DNA from 2 places in the Desulfotomaculum defluvii genome. Region 2 is predicted to be linked to the other one. Evidence: riboswitches for the same ligand, from Rfam matches in the RefSeq annotation. Region 2 holds a riboswitch; the other holds the start of a gene.
The links. Region 2 has a riboswitch for FMN ahead of ribD (bifunctional diaminohydroxyphosphoribosylaminopyrimidine deaminase/5-amino-6-(5-phosphoribosylamino)uracil reductase RibD). Riboswitches for the same ligand answer to the same signal wherever they lie in the genome.
Positions count from the first base shown of each region.

Region 1: linked by a shared signal. The riboswitch ahead of ribB (3,4-dihydroxy-2-butanone-4-phosphate synthase) and the one ahead of ribD (bifunctional diaminohydroxyphosphoribosylaminopyrimidine deaminase/5-amino-6-(5-phosphoribosylamino)uracil reductase RibD) in region 2 are both predicted to bind FMN.

Region 1 is NZ_BAAHYV010000007.1:1,227,522-1,238,728, reverse strand. It holds gene yedE (YedE family putative selenium transporter) at 1-272, opposite strand, end outside; gene phnD (phosphate/phosphite/phosphonate ABC transporter substrate-binding protein) at 522-1,433, shown strand; gene ACYQ03_RS13185 (phosphonate ABC transporter ATP-binding protein) at 1,445-2,197, shown strand; gene phnE (phosphonate ABC transporter, permease protein PhnE) at 2,187-3,083, shown strand; gene ACYQ03_RS13175 (hypothetical protein) at 3,233-3,415, shown strand; gene ACYQ03_RS13170 (hypothetical protein) at 3,436-3,618, shown strand; gene ACYQ03_RS13165 (SHOCT domain-containing protein) at 3,793-4,026, opposite strand; FMN riboswitch at 4,474-4,620, shown strand; gene ribB (3,4-dihydroxy-2-butanone-4-phosphate synthase) at 4,732-5,385, shown strand; gene ACYQ03_RS13155 (peptide-methionine (S)-S-oxide reductase) at 5,474-5,764, opposite strand; gene ppsA (phosphoenolpyruvate synthase) at 5,734-8,403, opposite strand; gene ACYQ03_RS13145 (hypothetical protein) at 8,700-8,876, shown strand; gene ACYQ03_RS13140 (YetF domain-containing protein) at 9,118-9,867, shown strand; partial or broken gene ACYQ03_RS13135 (PEP-utilizing enzyme) at 9,971-10,357, opposite strand; gene ACYQ03_RS13130 (PEP/pyruvate-binding domain-containing protein) at 10,417-11,019, opposite strand; partial or broken gene ACYQ03_RS13125 (TetR/AcrR family transcriptional regulator) at 11,070-11,207, opposite strand, start outside.
Region 2 is NZ_BAAHYV010000007.1:559,753-570,959, forward strand. It holds gene ACYQ03_RS09825 (putative manganese-dependent inorganic diphosphatase) at 1-265, shown strand, start outside; gene pduL (phosphate propanoyltransferase) at 606-1,253, shown strand; gene ACYQ03_RS09835 (acetate/propionate family kinase) at 1,283-2,476, shown strand; FMN riboswitch at 2,648-2,775, shown strand; gene ribD (bifunctional diaminohydroxyphosphoribosylaminopyrimidine deaminase/5-amino-6-(5-phosphoribosylamino)uracil reductase RibD) at 2,895-4,025, shown strand; gene ACYQ03_RS09845 (riboflavin synthase) at 4,007-4,660, shown strand; gene ACYQ03_RS09850 (bifunctional 3,4-dihydroxy-2-butanone-4-phosphate synthase/GTP cyclohydrolase II) at 4,673-5,902, shown strand; gene ribH (6,7-dimethyl-8-ribityllumazine synthase) at 5,937-6,401, shown strand; gene rpmB (50S ribosomal protein L28) at 6,605-6,793, opposite strand; gene recG (ATP-dependent DNA helicase RecG) at 6,967-9,024, shown strand; gene ACYQ03_RS09870 (hypothetical protein) at 9,067-9,306, shown strand; gene gpr (GPR endopeptidase) at 9,319-10,305, opposite strand; gene rsmD (16S rRNA (guanine(966)-N(2))-methyltransferase RsmD) at 10,581-11,129, shown strand; gene coaD (pantetheine-phosphate adenylyltransferase) at 11,142-11,207, shown strand, end outside.

The DNA.
Region 1 (11,207 bases), 670 kb from region 2:
AGTGTAAAGCGGGCTAGCGTATTTGAGCCACCCACAACTCTAAATTCACGACTGAAAAGAGCCGAAATAAAGGCACCCAGTATCAATCCTATTATCTCAGGACGAAGGTATTGAACTGGTGCTGCTCGATGTAGCCCTAAAGCTCCTGATATATCCCGCAAAAAACAGGCAATACAATAGCCCATGTTAGCGGGGTTTCCCATGGTAACCAAAAATACACCAAAGAGTCCGACAATTCCCCCTGTGGCTACAATAAGTATTTTGTTTCTCATTAGAAACCTCCTTTGTGAATTATTTTATACATATCGTCTATTAAACAAATATATTGAATAACCTGTTATATTACATATGAAATATATTGATATATCAAGCCTGTTATTGGTTGGGATAACTGTAAGTAATATATCTAAAAAATAAAAAGCTTATATAAAATTCTAGCTAACTATAACAAAAAGTTATTGGACGCATAAATGCCATTTATGTTATCTTTGATTGGTATTATATTCGAGGAGGAATTTTGATTGCGTAGCAAAAAGTTTTTACTTGTGTTAGTAGTTTTTTTACTAGGGATTTCCTTGGTGGGCTGTGGCAGCCAGGGAGAAAAAGGATCTCCAAAAGAATCAAAGGCTGCTAGCCAAGAACCTGCTGACAATGCAAAGATTCTAAAAGTAGGACTTGTTCCTAACCAGGCTCCAGATCAAATGAAGGCTAAATATGAACCATTTAAAGCTTATCTTCAAGAAACGCTGGGTATAGAGGTAGAACTCTATGTAGCCAATAATTATGCCGGTGTGGTTGAGGCAATGGCAAGTGGCAAACTGGATATGGCTTACTTTGGCGGATTAACCTACGTACAGGCCAAGCAGAGGGCCAAGATTCACCCCATTGTCACTGAGATTGATAGTGAAACCAAAACAACAAAGTACTATAGTTTGATCATCACCCCTGCCGACAGCAAGATAAAGAGTGTAGCCGAATTAAAAGATAAAACCTTTGCCTTTGGAGATGTCAGTTCCACCTCGGGTTCCCTTTACCCGAGGATTATGTTGGATCAGGCGGGGTTAAAAATACCGGATGATTTTGCCAATGTTATTTATACGGGAAAACATGATGCTACAGCAATGGCAGTTGAGAAAGGTAAAGTTGATGCGGGTGGTCTAGAGGGCAGGATCTTAAACAAACTCATTGCGGACGGTCAAATTGATAAAACTAAAATTCGCATCTTGGCTAAGTCTGATATGATTGAAGGCTACCCCTGGGTTGTCATAGATTCAATGGATAAAGAGTTAGAAAACAAAATTATCGAAGCATTTTTGGCCATGAATGATGAAGAATTGCTTAAACTTTTGAAGGCAGAGGGCTTTGCTAAAGTTACTAAAGAAGATTATAAATACATTGAAGAACAAGCAGCACGGTTAGGACTGCTCAAATAGCTGGAGGAAATATGGATAGACAAGAGATGGTCCGGGCAGAGAAGTTGGTTAAGGTTTATGACAACGGCGTTACGGGACTAAAGGGGATTGATGTGAGTATATATAGTGGTGAGATGGTGGGAGTACTCGGAGCCAGTGGCTCCGGGAAAACCACCTTTTTCCGCCTTATGAATGGGTTCATTGCGCCAAGCGAGGGCAATCTCTATGTTATGGGCCAAGCCATGCGGGGACTTAGCCATCCTGATTTACGAAAGCTAAGGTCTAGTATTGCAATGGTCTCGCAAAATCATAATATCATTCCTGGCTTATCCGTAGCCCGTAATGTGATCATGGGTAAACTAGGTCAGGTGTCAATTTATCAGGCTCTACGCTTACTCTTTTATATGAGTGAAAAAGAAATAATGGAAGTCTGGCAGTTATTGGAACAACTTGAATTAGCAGAGAAGATATTCGTCCGTGCCACTGACCTTTCAGGAGGACAGCAACAACGGGTTGCTATTGCCAGGGCGCTGCTCGGCAACGCCAGTCTTATTCTAGCAGATGAGCCCATCGCCTCGGTAGACTCCAGAACTGCGGCAAATATACTAAATATATTTGCCAGGCTTAACCGCGAGAAAAACATTACCATTGTTACAAATCTCCATCAGCAGGATTTTGCACTTCATTACTGCTCACGAGTACTAGTGTTGGATAAAGGGAGCTTAATCTACAGCGGGCCTCCAGAGGGATGGATTTCTCAAAGGGGGTATGTCCGTGCACAGTAAAAAATCATTACCTCAATATAGAAGTAATAGCCTAGCAAATTTTGCTCTACTCTTTCTTTTCCTCTTTTTCTTTGTATCAAGTGCCAAGGCCACAAATTTTGAGTTAGCAGCCTTTACAGATCCTAAAAATATTAACAGTATCGGCGATTTCGTATCTGGCCTGTGGCCTATGGAGTTGAGACCAGATTTTTTAAGAGATGTAGGCAAAATGATACTTGAAACCCTTACGATCTCCGTGGTAGGAACTGTTTTGGCAATAATCCTTGCTCTACCTTTAACTATCGGTGCCCTAAGACTAAGAGGCGAGGAATATTCTGCACGAAACAGTAGTGTTATATCCTGGTTGGGCAGATGGATTCTTTACTATCTATCACGGTTTATTTTAAACCTTTTCCGTGGCATTCCTGAACTACTTTGGGCATTAATATTTGTTGTGGCTGTGGGTTTGGGGCCTTTTCCCGGGGTGTTAGCCCTAGCAGTCCATAGCACTGGTATTTTAGGAAAACTGTATTCCGAAATTCTAGAATCAGTTGACCAGCAACTGGTGGAAACTGGCCGGGCCACTGGAGCAAGTGAACTGGCTGTTTTACTATTTGTTCGAATTCCAGCGACTCTTCCTGTGCTGGTGTCCTACACATTGTTCAGGTGGGAATGTAACATGCGAGCGGCAACCGTTCTAGGGCTAGTGGGTGCGGGTGGCATTGGAACGCAATTGACCATCAGCATGCAGTTATTTGCATATAACGAAGTAGCTACACTAGTAGCGGCCATTTTAGTTCTCGTGGTACTGGTGGATCTGGTGGGACAGTTTCTAAGGACAAGGATACTTGATCGGTCGATAAATTGCATGGGCGAGAAACAATTACTAAATCCTGAAAATGAATAAATTTATACCTTTAATAACCTTCCCTTTTGATCGGAAGGTTATTTTTTATAGCGACTGTTTGCTTGGATAGGGGAATAAAGGGAACAATATTGCATATTGACCTGCCTAGAGTGAGCATAATACATATGAAAAAAGGGGAGGTGAATAAATTGATCACAAACGTAGATATTCAAAACTGTATCGACAAATGTACACAGTCTGCTCAAATGATTCGTAATATTGCTAACGGTACCGTAGATCACCGCGCACGCATGGCTCTTGCAGAAGCAGACCGTCATATTGAGATGTGCATACACAGTTGTCTTGATGCTAAAGAAATGGCTAAATCTTAATCTGAAAGAAGGTGCAATGAATGAATCAACAACAACAGCAACTCCAGCAATGCATTCAAGATTGTCAAGATACATTGAATAAACTTCAGTCGTTTACTAATAAAACCCAAGATGTTCGTTTAAAGTCCACTCTTACTGAATCCGTCCACCATCTTGATATGTGTGTTCGGGAGTGTCAATTTGCTACCAAGCAAGTTCCTTAGATTTTTTGGGGTCAATATGGTCCTTTAATTTTTATCAAGACACCTTCAACTAATCCATCAATTATCTCTTATTATATATGAAATAAATAGGACTAGGAAAAAATCAAGAAGCCAACCTGAGAGGATTGGCTTCTTGATCTGTTATAAAGAGGAGGGTCATATTAAACTGGTTGATCAACGGGAAATTTCTTCTTTCAGCTGCTTATATTCGTCGGATGTAATTTCATTACGGGCATAGCGAGATTTTAATATATCCAGGGCATTAGAAGAAGAATTTTCCTTGAGGGCATTTTTCATCCCGGCACTTACTGCCCAGTAAATTACAAGCCCGAACAAGGCTAGGGGAATTAACATCATCAATATTCCCCCAAAGCCCATGCCATAACCGCCGTACATCATTGGCATCATGCATTCCTCCTTTATTTTGGTTACTTTATTGTTTACCACATCGGGTTGTTTTAAAAGGATGCCTGCGCGGAGACAAATCTAGCCAAAGATAGTGATGGAGGTCTTACAGTTTTAAGTATATAAAAAGGTTGTTACAACACTGTCACCAAAATATCACATTTTTGTGATATTTAAAATCTCCAGAAAATGAAGGTATATACTACCGATGTCTAAACGACACGTTTGGCACTACCCACAGCTAAAGCAGTGAGATAGCTGCCAATAAAGCGAGCAGCACCTTTTTAGAAACTATTGCTAATGGCTCATAGAATGTAATAAAGATCGAACGGGTTACTCCATTGGTTAGCATGTTTCTGGCTTAATGGTTTGTGTGGATGGCCGAACAAAATTTTCTAATTAATGCTAAAATATATTGACAAGGTCTGGTAAAGTGGTATAGTTTACGTAACTTATTCTCAGGGCGGGGTGAAATTCCCCACCGGCGGTAACCAGTTTAGACTGGAAGCCCGCGAGCGCTCCTTTACATTAAGGGAGGACAGCAGATCTGGTGAGAAACCAGGGCCGACGGTATAGTCCGGATGGAAGAGGATAAGACAGTCAGTAACCTACTACAGCATAATATTTCTCATGCTGCCGTTATTAATAGGCAGCTGTCTGTCTTTACGCCCTGATTCTGGTAAGTTAAAAATCAAAAGGGGGATTACCATGAATCAGAATTTACTTGTTCAATTTGGCAACCCGTATGAACGGGTTGAGAGGGCACTTTGTTCACTACGCAACGGTCACGGAGTATTAGTTACGGATGATGAAGATCGTGAAAATGAAGGAGATTTAATATTTCCTGCGGAAACACTTACTGATGCACAAATGGCAATGCTAATACGTGAATGCAGTGGTATAGTATGTCTATGTCTTACTGATGAAAAGGTAAAGTCTTTAGCACTACCCATGATGGTTGATCATAACTCAAGTCGGTTTCAAACTGCTTTTACCGTGTCTATCGAAGCAGCAAATGGAGTTACAACTGGTGTTTCTGCCTTAGACCGTGTTAGAACAGTAAAGGCCGCAATTGCGGATAATGCCAAGCCTGAAGATTTAAACCGACCAGGACACATTTTTCCTCTAAAAGCACGTCCCGGTGGCGTGTTGGAACGCCAAGGACATACTGAGGCAACGATAGATCTTATGAAATTGGCGGGACTTAAACCTGCAGGGGTACTTTGTGAATTAACAAACCCAAATGGTACTATGGCTCGCCTACCAGAGATTGTTACCTTTGCTAATAAGCACAACTTTTGTGTACTATCAGTCCAAGATTTAGTGAATTTCAGAAAATCAATTGACCGAAAGATAAGTTAGTAAATCTCCGTAATAGCCCCTGAGTAAATAGTAAAGGGGCTATTATTTTTTTGGGTATAATTAAGTATTAGCTTTCAAAAAACTCTTTTTATTTTGGTCGGTACCTCAATTTATGGTCTTGTGCCATTATTACTTCTTCAAATTTTCCTTCTCCTATATGACAATAACCATCTGGGTTCTTTTCTAAATATTTCTGATGATATGCTTCGGCAGGGTAATAGTTTTGTAACTTAGATACTTCGATAGCAAGCGGATTATCATAATTCTTCTGGAGTTCTATTAATGAATTAACTATTATTTCCCTGTCTTGTTCATCTGTATAATAAATCCCTGTATGATACTGAGTCCCTATATCATTTCCCTGTCGGTCTTTTGCCATGAAGTTGAAAGGAAGGGAACGTTTTGGAATGGTTGGATATACCCTTCCGTTCCATGCACGCGAATGCGTTGCCCATCTTTTATTAGCTTGGTAGCATTTTCTACTCCGACAACTGCTGGCAAGCCATATTCACGTGCGATAACTGCTCCATGGGTCATCAGTCCACCTACTTCGGTGACTAGGCCTTTTATGGATACAAACAGTGGTGTCCAGCTAGGGTCAGTAAAGGAGGTGACTAATATATCTCCATCTTCTAGATCAGCATCTTCTATATTTAAGATGACACGTGCCCGTCCCTCTATAACACCGGAAGAAACAGGTAGACCTACAATAGCTTCGGCGGGGAGATTTTCTCGTTTGTACTCACCTGCAATGATTTCACCATCAGATGTGATAACACGTGGGGGAGTTAGTTTTTCATATAATTTGTACTCGTCTTTTCGTTTGCTGATGATCTGGTAATCAATTATATTTGTCCGTACGACTTCGCGAAGTTCTTCAAAAGTGAGATAGTATATATCTTCTTTTTCATGAATAACGCCTACTTGTACCAGTTGTTCGGCTTGTTTCAGTAAAGCATGCTTATAAACGAAGTAGCGATTAACAATGACGTATTTTGGATATTCACGATAACCGATGAAATTACGAATTAGGTCGATCATTTTTTTAGTTTCTTTGGCTTTTTGTTCACCATCCGGTAATTGCTTCAATCGATCTATTAACTCTTGTTCTTTTTTTAAAGCTTCCTGTCGGCCTTGCTCAAATTTTCGATGGCTAGCATTAGGCTCAAAGTTTTTAACATTACTAAGAATCATCGGGATAAGTGTAGTTGGTTTTTCGCTCCAACGAGTTTTAGTAATATCGATTTCTCCGACACATCGCATTCCGTATTTGTTAAGATAAGCATAGATAGCCTCTTGGGTTTCCTGTCCACCCTCAAACTTAACCAGTTCATCCAAAAAGTAATCATCTTTTACACGTTGTAAATAATCAATTACTTCTGGATAAGGACGAATCACATCAGCGACATCCAATAGCGCCAGACCCATTTCAGAAGTAATATTGTTTGGTACAGATTGTGAAAGCGTGTCTGCTGCGTCTTTTTCACCCAACCACTTCTCTATATTTTCATTGATCCATGCTGAAGCATCTTGGGCTGCCATAATCACACCTAAATTTTGTGGGTCAAATAAAATCTTCTTTAATTGCTGGATATCTTCTAGAATGAAATCAAATAAATCTGATCCTGATTTCGTTTGGATGATTTGTTTTAATTCTTCTATCGATGTTTGACTACTCTTTATCAAATCAGAAACGATTGTCGGATCGTTTTCGATTTGCGATTGAAAACCCGCGGACGACATACCCTTATTGTTTTTACTGGGACTCTGTCCTTTCTTATCATTTGGAAATGATTTTATAAAATCTCCTCGCTCTATTATGGTCATGAGTGCGTCTTTTATGAGTGGATCGTGTTGTCCCATTGCATCTAATAAAATTTCTCTGGTGTCAGGTGAAGCCAATTGATGTGTGACATCAACAAACAACCTACCACCAGCTTTAAACCTGGGTCCAAAAGATGTTAATTGGAATATCGACATTCCCAATGGTTTCAAGGGGTCGGTCATCATTTGTTGATGACCCACAGATACATAAACGTGATTTTCTTGATCATTCGCTTCAGGAATGGGGTATAAAGTTGTGATTGGTCGACTCTGGACAATGTAAAATGTATCATCAACCAAACACCATTCAATATCTTGTGGGTAGCCAAAATAAGCTTCGATCTGTTTTCCAATGCGTGCTAGCAGTAAAATTTGTTGTTCAGTAAGTGTTTGAGTCTTTTGTTGAGCAGGATCGATCTGCTGTGTCTCTGTTCTGCCTTCTTTTAGTCCATAGATAGCCAATTTTTTGGTTGCTATCATTTTTTCGACGATTTCCTCTTCCTTTACTTTATAACAATCGGCAGATACCAAGCCAGAGACCAGTGCTTCTCCAAGTCCAAAACTGGCATTGATTGATAGTAGCTTTCGGTTAGAAGTAATCGGATCAGCGGTAAATAAAATCCCTGAAGCCTGTGGGAAAACCATTCTTTGAACGATAACAGATAAATTAACTTGGCTGTGGTCAAATCCATTTTGCATTCGGTAGATTACCGCACGATCTGTAAAAAGGGAAGCCCAACATTTACTGATATGCTGCAAGATTGCTTCTTTCCCGATGATATTTAAATAGGTGTCGTGTTGACCAGCAAAAGAGGCATGTGTTAAATCTTCAGCAGTGGCACTAGAACGCACTGCATAAGCATGTTCATCGCCTAACTGGGAGAGAAAGTAAGAAACTTCTTTAACAACATCAGAAGGAATTTCTACTTCTATAATGATTTGTCGAAGTTTCCTGCTGAGTTCACCAATTTGATCTCGATCTTCTATTTTTAGCATTGTTAGTTGATCCAACAATGCTTGAAACGTTTCGTTTTGTTCGATGGCTTTTTGATATCCCACTGTTGTAACACAAAATCCATCTGGTACTTGTATTCCTTGAATTTTTGATAATTGCCCTAAATTTAACCCTTTTCCGCCAACGAGCAAAAGCTGTGTTTTTTTTATTTCCTGAAAACCGAGAACCAAAGAACTCATTCTACATCTCTCCTTAACCATCACATTTCTTTTGGTTTCCTTTTCAACAAATCTTATTAGAGTTCTATTGCATTTTAGCAGTGGTAAATGAGAATATATAGTCTATATTGACCATTTTTTATATGCTATAATTAATTCAGGAAGAGTTTAATTTGTAAACCATCAGACTTTCACAGGATATCGTTATTCCCCAGCCCACCTATATCTATATGGCGAGCTAGTGTTAGGTAAATAATTTTGGCCTCACCGGATAAGCTAATAAATGATAAAATATTAGCTGATGAGGAGGCCTGTATATGCCACGTAAACCAGGTGCCACAGATAAAAAGAAAGGCAGTCAAAAGAATGAGACCTTTATTCCCGGGGTAACAGAGGGAGCGGATTTCATTCAGCAAAAACTGGGTGATCCCCAGGGAATGAAGCTAGATAAAAGTATTGTCCAGGCAGCTAAAAAGGATGAGTTCAAATTATAAGTGTATTCGGCTGAGTTGGAAGTAAACCGACCCAGCCGATTTTGTTTCCTTGCAAACTTTTTTTGTGAGCTATTATTAAGGGACTTACGTCTTTAGAATACATTAGAGAAGGGCATATTAACCTTCTCTAATTTGCTATTTTATGGTTATTTATCAAGTTGTCTGTTAAAAGATTTGAGGAATATATTAATCTAGTTGGTAGAGAATAAGTAAAAGAATAAAGGTGGGGAGGAAGACTGCTATGCCCTTTTGGGAAGGTCAACAAGACCTTACAACTATCCAATGGTTGTTGAGAGCCTTTTTTGTATATTCGTACTTGCTGATTTTAACCAAACTAATGGGCCAACGTGAAATTGGGCAGTTAACTCTGTTCGATTTTATTGTAAGTATAACTATCGGCAGTGTTGCCGCGGGTGGTCTTAATAACAGCACAGGTGGCCTCCGAGGGGTTATCACCACAATAGGGGCATTAGCTATTCTCCAAATAATGTTAAGTTTTGTTTCATTAAAAATGTCCAAATTAAGAAGGGTATTTGAGGATGAGCCGATCATTCTAATACAGAATGGAAAGTTATTAGAGAAGGCCATGAGGAAAACAAGGTATAATCTTGATGATTTAATGTCCCAATTAAGACAGAAGAACTTTTTCTATCTTCACCAAGTGGAATTTGCTGTTTTAGAACCTTCAGGCAAGATCAGCGTACTTGCAAAATCACAGTACCGTCCTGCCACTCCTGCGGATCTGAACATCAATACCCAATACGAGGGTTACCCCAGCATATTAATTGAAGATGGAAATATCATAAATGAAAATCTTAAATTGATAAACCTTAGTGAGGAATGGCTTATGGGTGAACTAGAGAAAAATTATATACAATCACCAAGGGATGTTCTAGTGGCTATGCTGGATACTAAAGGAAAGTTATACTTTAGCCTAAAAAATAATGCCTCTGAAAGAACAGGATCTCACGGAGAGCCATCAATGGCATAGGACAGGATATTTTTTCCATAAAATATTCTATTAGGACTCTTCCATGCAATCCTTTTCGCTGCGTAACAACTTTAGATGGGGCAGCTTGCTAGTCTTTAGTTCGTTAAGTTGGTAACGTATGTAGGGACTGACCCCTTCTGGGATAAACTGTATATCTCGATTGATCGAGATATACTTTACCTTCATCTCCATCTACAACCACTTTAACACCATTCTTTATAATACTCATGACACCTGGTATATTTACTACTGCGGGAATTCCGTATTCTCTGGCCACAATAGCTCCGTGTGACAAAAAGCCTCCCGTTTCCATAACCACTGCACCAGCTTTTAAAAATAAAGGAGTCCATCCCGGGTCGGCGGAAGGTGCTATCAAAATATCCCCAGGCTGAAGTTTGCTTCCTTCATTGGGGTGGAAGATTAGTCTTGCTACCCCGGAGGCCTTACCGGCAGCAACGGGCACCCCCTTCAGGCAGTTACCAGAGGTTTGGATAATTGGTTCTGTATACCAAAATTGGCATTGACAACTAAAACGTCCTGACGACCTGTTTAGGGATCACAGGTAAAACCAACTCCGGCAGCAGTGGCCTTTACCATTTCCATCACAACTACCGCAGGCAATACGTCATTATCACTTATATTTAGTTTTTTGCGGTAAATAACCGCCTCAGTGGACCATAGAGAGGCACAACCTTTGATAGCATTAAGAATATTGTCCAAACCACAAACATTCAGAAAGGATTGATGTATACCTGCAAAGGATGCTTTAATTGAGTCTTCAGCCGATGCAGATGATCTTACCGCTAAGGGTTTTCCTAGCATACACTCATTATTAAGTAAGAAAGCTTTTAGGATATCCGGTGGTAGAGAGCCATCTTGAATTTTTTGTCTAAGTTGAAGCAATCTGCCCAGTATAATTGGTTTTTCTATATTTTCAAGGGTTAATTCTCCTGAAATGCTTTCAATCATATCCTGCAACTTATTATACTTGATAAACTCTACGTAAACCTGAGTAGTGAATACACCTCCTACAGGAATATTAAACCCATACTTTGCCAAGCGGCCCAAATTCCAACCCTTGCCACCCGCAACCTGAGCACCTGACTGAAAAGCCTCTTGCCATGTTAAAAAGACTTTTTCCTCGGATTTCATATTTACACCACTCTTTCATTATTAGGTGGGCGTTGTACCTTTTAAAATCTTTATTTTGTAGTCTCTTCCCTGTTAATTGACCCGTAGAGAAACAAATCTACTACTTTAGCCATCTCCTTACGAATATCGAACCTTGCTGGGTCCTGTAACCAATCTAAGATAACGGCACCACGGAGAACCTCGATTTG
Region 2 (11,207 bases):
CATTGAAGATGTATTTAATCGGAAACAGCAGTTTATCGAGTTTGTAGAGCAAACTCATGAGTATAAGGGCTATTTTCTTACCATGCTTGTCGTCACAGATATTATCAACGAGGGTTCCTATCTACTTTATAAAGCGAGGCATAATTCCCTTGTTTCAACTGCTTTTCAGGTAAACTTGGAACAAGGTGTGTTTGTTCCGGGCTTAGTTTCTAGAAAGAAACAAGTTATTCCTAAAATATTAGAGAGTCTTAATCTTTTAAAGTAATTTAATTCGTTATTGGAAAAATTCTGAAAACCAACTTCAGAAAGAGACTTGAAAACGCGTAAAAAACTGGTTACAATCAGAATTGAGAAAATATACACAAACTTAAAAATAAGATTAGTAAACGAAATGTTATAAAACCTTACGAAGATGTGGAGAAAAAATTACATTTTCATTACATTCTTGTTATAATGGTAAAAGTTACATCAGTCTTAATAAACAACTTATGTTTTATTTATCCAAAATTACAAAACCTATATTAATTATTGTGGAATAATTTTTGGCCATAATTATATATCATCAAGGTTAAAACTAATAAAAATTCAAAAGGAAGTGTTGTACAATGGCAACTAATGAATTACCAACCCGTGTAAATCCTGATGAAATCACCCCAATTCCAATTACTGTGGGGATTTCAGCCCGCCACGTGCACTTGACTACAGAACATGTGGGAATCTTATTTGGAACTGGTCATGTATTAACAAGATTCAGAGATCTGTCTCAGCCTGATCAATTTGCCTGTGAAGAAATGGTGACTGTTGTTGGTCCAAAGGGTGTAATTGAAAAAGTACGCGTACTTGGACCTGAACGTAAAAATACTCAAGTAGAACTGTCTATTTCTGATTGCTTTAAGATTGGTATTAAGGCTCCCCTTAGAGACTCTGGGGATATAAAAGGATCTGCTTCTGTAACCATAGTTGGACCTGCTGGTTCAGTAACAATTGATGAGGGTGCTATCATTGCTGCCCGGCATATTCATATGCATAGTACCGATGCTGAGAAATTTGGCTTAGAAGATGGCGACAGACTTTATGTTAGAGCCAAGGGACCAAGAGGTATTATCTTTGGTGATGTATTGGTTCGTGCTGGTGAGAAGCACAAATTAGAAATGCACATAGATACAGACGAAGGAAATGCTGTGGGTCTGAGAAATGGTGATGTTGTATACGCATATAAGATTCGTGGGCATATTTCTGAGCTTGTAAAATAAAAATTATTAGTGCTAGAGGAGGGAACCACTTGTTAGTCTTAGTTGTTAACTGTGGTAGTTCGTCGATTAAATATAAATTAATGGATATGGTGCAAGAATCTGTATTACTTTCCGGGTTGTCTGAAAGAATTGGCATCGCTGGTTCTCGCATTAAACAAGAAAATAACAAAGGTGAAGAATTGGTACTGGAGCAAGACCTGCCCAATCACAAGGTTGCCCTTGAGACAATACTAAACTGCATTACTGATCCAAAATATGGTGCAATTAAGGACACAGCAGAAATTAAAGCCGTAGGTCACCGTGTAGTTCACGGTGGTGAAAAATTTAATAAGTCTGTGGTAATTGATGCTGAACTTATGAAAGTGTTGGAAGAAATGTCTGAATTGGCACCTCTGCACAATCCGCCTAATATTGTTGGTATCAAAACCTGTCAAGAGCTTATGCCTAATGTAGCACATGTGGCAGTGTTTGATACAGCCTTCCATTCAGCCATGAGTAAACAAGCGTACACCTATGCTATTCCTTACGAATATTATGAGAAGTATAAAATCCGTCGTTATGGTTTCCACGGCACTTCTCACAAATTTGTTTCTCATCGGGCAGCCGAAATTTTAGGTAAACCCGTCAAAGAATTAAAGATCGTAGTTTGCCATTTAGGAAATGGATCTAGTATATCTGCAGTAGGCAATGGAGTATCACAGGATACCTCCATGGGCTTTACCCCACTGCCAGGTCTGCCTATGGGTACTAGAACTGGCGATATGGATCCCGCTATCGTTCCTTTCCTAATGGAAAAGGAAAAACTTAGTATAGAAGAAATTGGTAATGTCATGAATAAGAAGAGCGGCGTACTTGGTGTTTCTGGTATCAGCAGTGATTTCCGTGACCTGGAAGATGCTGCCAACAAAGGCAATGAAAGAGCTGAACTAGCTTTGGATATGTTTGCCTATGGCATTATTAAATACATTGGAGCCTATACTGCTGCTTTAGGTGGTCTGGATGCAGTTGTATTTACTGGCGGTATTGGTGAAAACTCCATGACTATGAGGGCTAAAATATTAAAGGGATTGGCCTACACTGGTTTGCAAATTGATGAAGAGAAAAACAACTCTCGAGGTAAGGAAGTTATTATCAGTAAACCTGGTGCACCCTTTGTAGCTATGGTTGTTCCCACCAATGAAGAGTTAATGATTGCCCGGGAAACAAAAGAATTGGTTCAATAAAAAATTTTAAAAATATATAACTTTGCAGGGTCCCTCTTGGGTCCCTGCTTTTTTTGTTTTCTTAACATGATATCCTGCAATAATGGTCAAAATATTGCAAAATAGAAAGTGAAATAATTAAAGATTGACACACGAACAAACACAGGAATATAATGGAGTTAACTTAATAAACTAAACCTTCAGGGTTAGGTGTAATTCCTTACCGGCGGTATGGCCAAGGCCAAGCCCGCGAGCCCCCAGGGGCAGATCTGGTGAGATGCCAGAGCCGACAGTTATAGTCTGGATGGAAGAAGGTTATAGTTAGAACCTGCAAAGAAAAACCTTTGTAAGGTCTACTTGCCTTTGCCATAAAAACCCTGCTAATGCTAGGGTTTTATTTATGTTCATTATGCAATGGATTTTCTAAGGAGATGAAAAAATGGATCAGGACAGGTTCTACATGCAGATGGCTCTTGAACTGGCAGCCAAAGCTAGGGGTCGCACTAGTCCTAACCCTATGGTGGGAGCTGTTTTGGTAAAGGATGGAGAAGTGGTCGGCAAGGGCTTTCATGCCAAGGCAGGTGGGGCTCATGCAGAAGTGGTTGCGTTGGTTGATGCCGGGGATAGAGCCAAGGATGCCACTGTATATGTTACTCTGGAACCTTGTTGTCATTATGGCAGAACCGGACCCTGTACAGAGGCATTAAAAAAAGCAGGTGTTAAAAGAGTAGTGGCCGCCATGATGGATCCTAATCCTTTGGTAGCAGGTCAAGGGCTAAATATACTGAAAGATGCTGGTATAGAAGTGAAAGCCGGCGTGTTGGAAAAAGAAGCAAGGGAATTAAATGAGGTTTTTATAAAATATATTACCACCAAAAAACCCTTTGTGGTGTTAAAGGCTGCCACCAGTCTAGATGGTAAAATAGCAACTGCCAATGGTGAATCAAAGTGGATTACCAGTAATGAAGCCAGAGAATATGGCCACAGGTTAAGGGATCAGTACGATGCCATACTGGTGGGAGTTAATACAGTTTTGACCGATAACCCATCACTTACAGCAAGATTACCGGAGGGCAGAGGTAAAGATCCCATACGCATTATAGTGGATAGCATGGCTCGAACCCCCACAGGGAGCCAAGTACTTACTCAGGATTCTGCGGCCCACACCATTATTGCCACCAGTGAGAGGGCCCCGGTGGAGCGTAGAGCAAGCCTAATGGCTGCTGGAGCTGAGGTCATTGTGGTTCCTGGCGAAGGACCTGGGGTAAATTTGACCAAACTAATGGAAATACTTGGGGAAAAACAAATATCCAGTGTGTTAATTGAGGGTGGAGGAAAAATATGTGGTTCTGCCTTTGCGGCTGGTATTGTTGATAAAGTTGCTTGGTTTATAGCACCCAAAATTATCGGTGGTGATCTTGCACCAGGTCCTGTGCGGGGCGAGGGAATAAAAAATCTTAAGGATGCCACTCAAATTCATGATATATCAATTCAACAATTGGGAACAGACTTTTGCATTATGGGTTATACCTCGAAAGGGGGGGACAAAATATCTTTACCGGAATTGTAGAAGAGATCGGCACTATTAGAGGCATTTCCAAGGGGCCTAATTCAGCGGGACTGCATATTTTAGGCTCCAAAGTCCTGGAGAACACAAGAATTGGGGACAGCATTGCTGTTAATGGTGTTTGTTTGACCGTTACAACTATGGGCGAAGGTACCTTTACCGCTGATGTAATGGCGGAGACACTGTCTAAAACAAACCTAAGAGATCTTAGGTCTGGTAGCCCGGTTAATCTGGAAAGGGCTTTAAGGCTTGGTGATCGACTGGGGGGACATATGGTCTCAGGACACGTGGATGGAGTAGGAATCATCGTTGGCAAGGAAAAATTCGACATTGCCACCATTGTTACCATTCAGGCCCCACCTCAAGTGATGAAGTATATCATCAAAAAAGGTTCTGTGGCCATTGATGGAACAAGTCTTACAGTGGTTGATTTTGAGGGGGATAAATTTCAGGTATCATTAATACCCCATACAGCCCAGGCCACTGTTCTAGGAAGCAAGAAGGTCGGTAATTCTGTAAATTTAGAATCAGATATAATTGGTAAATATATTGAACGTTTGTTACAGGGACCACAGGAAGATAAAACTGAAAATAGTAAAATCAGTTTGGAGTTTTTAACAGCTAACGGATTTTTATAAGGGGGAGAAGTCATGACACACAAATTTAATACAATTGAAGAGGCTATTGAAGATATTCGTGCAGGAAAAATAATTGTAGTTGTTGATGATGAAGATCGTGAAAATGAAGGTGACCTGGTTATGGCTGCTGAATTAGCCACAACAGAGGCCGTGAACTTTATGGCCACCTACGGACGTGGTTTGATCTGCATGCCCATATATGGTCAGCGTCTTGATGAACTGGATCTGCCAGCAATGGTATCCAATAACACTGATCCTAATGGTACTGCTTTTACCGTATCAGTTGATGCAAAGGAATGTACAACAGGTATTTCCGCTGTTGAGCGTGCCTTAACCATTAAAAAGGTATTAGATCCTACTACAAAACCAGAAGATTTACGTCGGCCAGGGCATATATTTCCACTGCGGGCTCAGGAAGGTGGCGTTTTAGTAAGGACTGGTCACACTGAAGCCGCAGTAGATATGGCCAGATTGGCAGGCTTAAAATCAGCAGGTGTTATTTGTGAAATTATGAAAGATGATGGGACCATGGCCAGGGTTCCGGAATTAATCGAGTTTTGTAAAACTCATAACCTAAAACTAATAACAATTGCGGACTTAATCAAATACCGCAGACATCACGAAAAGTTTGTTCAGAAAGTTGATTCTGCTAAAATGCCTACCAAATATGGTGATTTTGTGGCAGTTGGCTATGAGAGTTTGATTGATGGTAAGGGTCATATTGCTCTGGTCAAAGGAGATTTATCCAGCGTTGAAGCACCCCTGGTACGGGTTCACTCGGAGTGTTTAACAGGGGATGTTTTTGGCTCCGTGCGTTGTGACTGCGGGGATCAACTGGCTAAAGCTATGCAGACCATTGCGCAAGAAGGGGTAGGCGTGCTCCTTTATATGCGACAAGAAGGTCGGGGTATCGGCCTAATGAATAAAATTAGAGCATACAAGCTACAGGATATGGGGGCAGATACAGTTGAGGCCAATTTGGCTTTAGGCTTCCCGGCTGACCTGCGGGACTATGGTATTGGGGCACAAATATTAGCTGATCTAGGACTGACTAAAATAAGACTCCTAACCAATAACCCGCGTAAAATTGCAGGCTTAGAAGGTTATGGTTTAGAGGTTGTTGACCGTGTACCAATTGAAGTTACTGCAGGAAAAGCCAATGAAAAATACCTCAGTACTAAGAAGTGCAAATTGGGACATCTTTTAAATCTAGATAATAATAAGAAAACGGTGAATGAATAATAAATATTTAATCAAAGTAACAGGAGGAGAAACAATGCAGAAAATATTTGAAGGACATTTGCTAGGACAAGGTTTAAAATTTGGCATAGTAGTAGGACGTTTCAATGACTTTATCACCAATAAGTTGCTAACAGGAGCACTGGATGCTTTAAAACGTCATGGCGTAGAAGATGAAAATGTTGAAATTGCCTATGTTCCCGGTGCCTTCGAAATTCCTTTGGTGGCTAAGAAAATGGCTGATGCCAAACGTTACGACGGCGTTATTTGTCTAGGTGCTGTTATTAGGGGAGCAACCCCTCACTTTGACTATGTATCTGCCGAAGTGTCCAAAGGAATAGCCAAGGTTAGCCTCGATAGCAACTTACCTATAATCTTTGGTGTGCTGACCGTAGATACTATCGAACAAGCCATTGAACGAGCTGGCAGCAAGGCTGGCAACAAAGGTTGGGAAGCTGCCAACACAGCCATTGAAATGGCAAATTTATTAAAAACCATCTAACACAAAATGCGACAGCGGGGACGGTTCTCGCTGTCGCATTATTTTTATGCACAAAGAAAGGAGATACTTTTTAACTTTTAAAATTATACCAAGCGCGACAGCAAAAAATGCGACAGCGAGAACCGTCCCCTATGTCGCAATTTTTTAGAAAATAAAAAACGGCCGTGTGGGCCGTTTCGAATTATCTGTATGATTAGGTGCAACTAGATAGCGCGCTGCACTTTTCCACTCCGTAGACAACGGGTGCATACCATGATACGCTTAGGGGAACCATCAACGATAGCTTTAACCCGTTGCAGGTTTGGGTTCCAGGTCCGTTTGGTACGAATATGAGAGTGACTTACTTTAATGCCAACGGTAACACCTTTGTCACAAATTGCGCACTTGGCCATTGTTACACCTCCTTTAATGACACAATAACCATAGGACATAAAATAACTTGCCATAGTTCACTAAAATAGTATACCATAAATAAAGCTAAAATCAAATGAAAATTAATAAATCTTACTACCATGGAATTTGCTCCCATGCTATAATGGAACATATGTTTTGGAATGGTGATATTATGTTGGATCTATACCAATCAATACAGTATGCCAAAGGAGTCGGTCCCCAAAGAGCCATACAATTGGAACGGTTGGGTATTTATACAATATGGGATTTACTATACCATTTTCCCAGGGAATATCAGGACAGGAGCATTATAAGGCCAGCCCATTCCTTTGCCCAGGGAGATATTGCCACTGTAAGGGGTACGGTCATATCGGCCCAAGAAAGCAAGCCTAGAAGGGGTCTGACAATAACAAAATTAGCTTTACAGGAGGGGGCTGGAACCTTTTATGCTGTATGGTTTAATCAGCCCTACATCAAAAAACAATATCCGCCTGGTAAGAAGCTTCTCATAACCGGTAAGGTTGAACGAAGATACAGCATTCCTCAAATTCAGGTTACTGATCATGAAGTTGTAGGTGAAGATGAGGGTTTACACAGCGGTAGGATTGTGCCTATTTATCCATTAACAGAAAAACTTAATCAGCGCTTTATGCGCTCACTACTAAAAACAACCCTAGAACAGGTAGGGTCATTAGCAGAGGAATTTTTACCTGATGCTATACTGGACAAGTATAATTTACCCTGCCTACCAGAGGCCCTAAGAGAAATACATTTTCCAGAACGTCAGGAGTCTTGCCAGAGGGCTCGACGTCGCTTTGTCTTAGAAGAACTTTTTCTGTTCCAGTTAGGACTGTCTCTTCAAAAAGGTCGTATTCATAAAAAAACCAAAGATCACCAGTATACTAAAGAAATACTAACTGATCGTCTTACCCAAAGTTTACCCTTTGAATTAACTGAGGCACAAAAACGAGTATGGCAGGAGATACAAGAGGATTTAACAAGTCCTTTCCCCATGAACCGTTTGTTGCAAGGGGATGTTGGATCAGGAAAAACAATAATAGCAGCCTTAGCCTTATGTAAGGCTGCTGGTGCTGGACTACAGGGTGCCTTAATGGCGCCTACAGAGCTATTGGCAGAACAACATGCTAAAGGCATACAAAAATTACTTGAACCTTTAGGGCTAAAGGTAGCCTTACTTACTGGAAGTACCCGTAGGGGTAGAAAAGAAATTTTACAGTCAGTGGCTGATGGCAAGATACAAGTGATTATCGGTACCCATGCACTAATCTCAGAGGGTGTCAGCTATCAAAATTTAGGTCTGATTGTAGTGGATGAGCAGCATAGATTTGGAGTACGCCAACGTGCTGCCTTACAGGATAAAGGGGTAGTACCTGACGTGTTGGTTATGACTGCAACCCCTATTCCCCGTACACTGGCCCTAACCTTATATGGAGATCTTGATGTCTCAGTTATTGACGAATTACCTCCGGGCAGACAAAGGATAAAAACCTACCACCTTAGTTTAGAACGGGCCGGCAAAGCTGTTGGATTTATTAAACAACAGATCCTAGAGGGTAGGCAGGCCTATGTTGTTTGTCCTTTAGTAGAAGAATCGGAAAAAATAGATACACAGGCTGCAGTTGATCTGTATGAAAGGCTAAAGAAAGCCCTTACAGGCTTTACTGTAGGTTTACTCCACGGTAGAATGAAAGCCCTGGAAAAAGAATCTATTATGAATGACTTTCGTCAGGGTACACTTGAACTGTTGGTTTCCACCACTGTCATCGAGGTAGGGGTAGATGTACCAAATGCCACAGTGATGGTTATTTGGGATGCCCAACGTTTTGGATTGGCCCAGCTTCATCAACTGAGGGGCAGGGTTGGACGGGGTAGTTATCAATCCTACTGCCTTTTGGTGGGAAATCCATCTACCCCTGAAGCAAGGGAAAGAATAGCTGCTATGTGTCGTACACAGGATGGTTTTGATTTGGCAGAAGAGGATTTAAAACTCCGGGGCCCCGGTGAATTTTTTGGCACCCGGCAATCCGGTTTGCCCGAATTTAAAATTGCTAACTTAATTAGGGATGGACAAGAAATTGAGCAGGCGAAAAAGGAAGCGGAAGCATTATTGAAGATTAATTCAGATTTGAAGTCCCCTATTTATAAACAGCTTTTCAAACAATTTGCCAGGCGATTTCCTGGTTTTGTAAAATACGGTGATGTAAGTTAGGCGTGGTTAATGTTACCACGCCTTTATTAGGTTTTTCTAAGTATGATGCAGGAGCTTGGCCAAATAATAATAGCAGAGGTGATGATCATGTTAGTAAATAAAAATGACAAGGATTCTCTGCTAAAGCAAAGGGCCAATGATTCAACCCGATTCGAAGTAGGGCAAGAAATTGGTCATATTGATGAAAGCAATAAGATTGGTTTAACTCAACCAACCACTGGAGCGGATGATTTAACTAAAACCGATCATGGTAATTATGCTGAGTTTAATCCAGGGGAATAGCTATTAGCCATTTTAATGCAAATACTGGCTATACTCTTCCACACTGATGGCTGGGTGGAGAGCAAGGGAAATACCACCGGCAATAACTCTGGCAGTGGTTTCTATAAGGGAGTCAATTTCTTTGGGAGTTACCATTAACTGACCTGATGTATAGGGCTGTAAAATAGCATTGACAATTGGTTGAAAGGTTTCGGAATTCATATTTTGGTAAATTCCCTGTAACTCTGGCTTATCTTTGACTTGTTCCACTAAGCGATCCAGTGTTTCTCCAGCGATAATGGCAGCTGGAACCACTGTGGGTACGCCAATGGCAATAACTGGGACACCCAGGGTTTCTTTGTTTAAACCGGTACGTTTGTTCCCTACACCGGAACCCGGTGCGATACCGGTATCGGCTAATTGAATGGTGGTTCCTATCCTCTCCACGGATCGAGAAGCCAAGGCATCCACAGCGATAACCAGTTCTGGTTTGACCCGTTCCACAACACCCTTGATGATTTCAGCAGTTTCTATGCCTGTAAGTCCTAATACCCCGGGAGAAAGGGCACTGACAGAACGCATGCCACCTCGGATTTCTTCCGGAGCATAGTTATACATATGTCTGGTTACAAGAGTCATACCCACTACCTTTGGGCCAAGGGCATCAGGAGTGGCGTTCCAATTACCAAGACCCACAACTAATACATTGGCATGTTCCGGCAAGTTAAACAATGCTGATAACTGCTTAGCCAAGATTTCTGCAATATCTTGATGGGCTTGTTTACTGTTATCACGAATTGAGGGAGCATCAATGGTAATGTAGTTTCCCTGGGGTTTTCCCATAATTTCCTCTGCATATTTTTCTACCACACGAACAATTGTTACCGTAGCATTGTTATAAGTCTCTTTCTCCATAATACAACCAGGAATTTCCTGCCCCGTCTGACCTCGGACTATTTCCCGAGCTTCCACCGCCAGGTCTAGACTAATATTGTTGTTTTTAATAAAATGAGTATCCATAACAACCTCCTTTATAGTTATTAGCCATTAGCTTTTAGGATAGCCTTTGAAGAAGGTTTTGAACAATTATCTCCCCGAAGGGTAATAAACCAAATGTTCCTAAGGGTTAAAGGCTAAGAGCTAATGGCTAACGACTAAATCATATCCTGTTCTCCCTAGGTCAAATTTATGCAAAACTTGTCTCAAATGTAAAAAAATCGATTTTTTTTATATGGTGTGTTATAATAGGGAAAGTTAAGATGTAGCATAGATCAACTTAGGAGGAAATCTCAGTATTGCGCATTATAGCTGGAACGGCCAGAGGACGTAATCTTAAAAGTCCAAAGGGAATGTCTACACGGCCTACATCTGACAGAGTAAGGGAGGCTCTCTTTAATATACTATCGTATCAAGTGCCGGGCAGTCGTTTATTAGATTTGTTTAGTGGTACAGGGGCAATTGGTATTGAAGCATTGAGCCGGGGTGCGGAAAAGGTTACTTTGGTAGAAAGGGACCGAAATACGGCCAAAATTATTCTGGAAAATCTGAGATTGTGTAATGTATTTGAAAAAGCAGAGGTAATGGCAACTGATGTAAATCAGGCTATCCAAGTGCTTGGTAGAAAAAAAGAGACCTTTAATTTGATTTTTATTGACCCTCCCTATAAAAAAGGCTTTGAAATACCTACTATGCAAAAAGTTCTAGAATATAATCTACTAACACATGATGGTATATTAATAGTGGAGAGTAATAGGACAGACCTGCCGCCGGAATTGGTAGGGGGTTTAAAGGTATTTAGGCGGGAGAGGTATGGAGACACAACCTTGTCATTCTATAGGCTTTGAGGAGGAAAATCAATGCGTATAGGGATTTACCCCGGCAGCTTTGATCCTGTTACTAATGGTCATCTTGATATTGTTGAG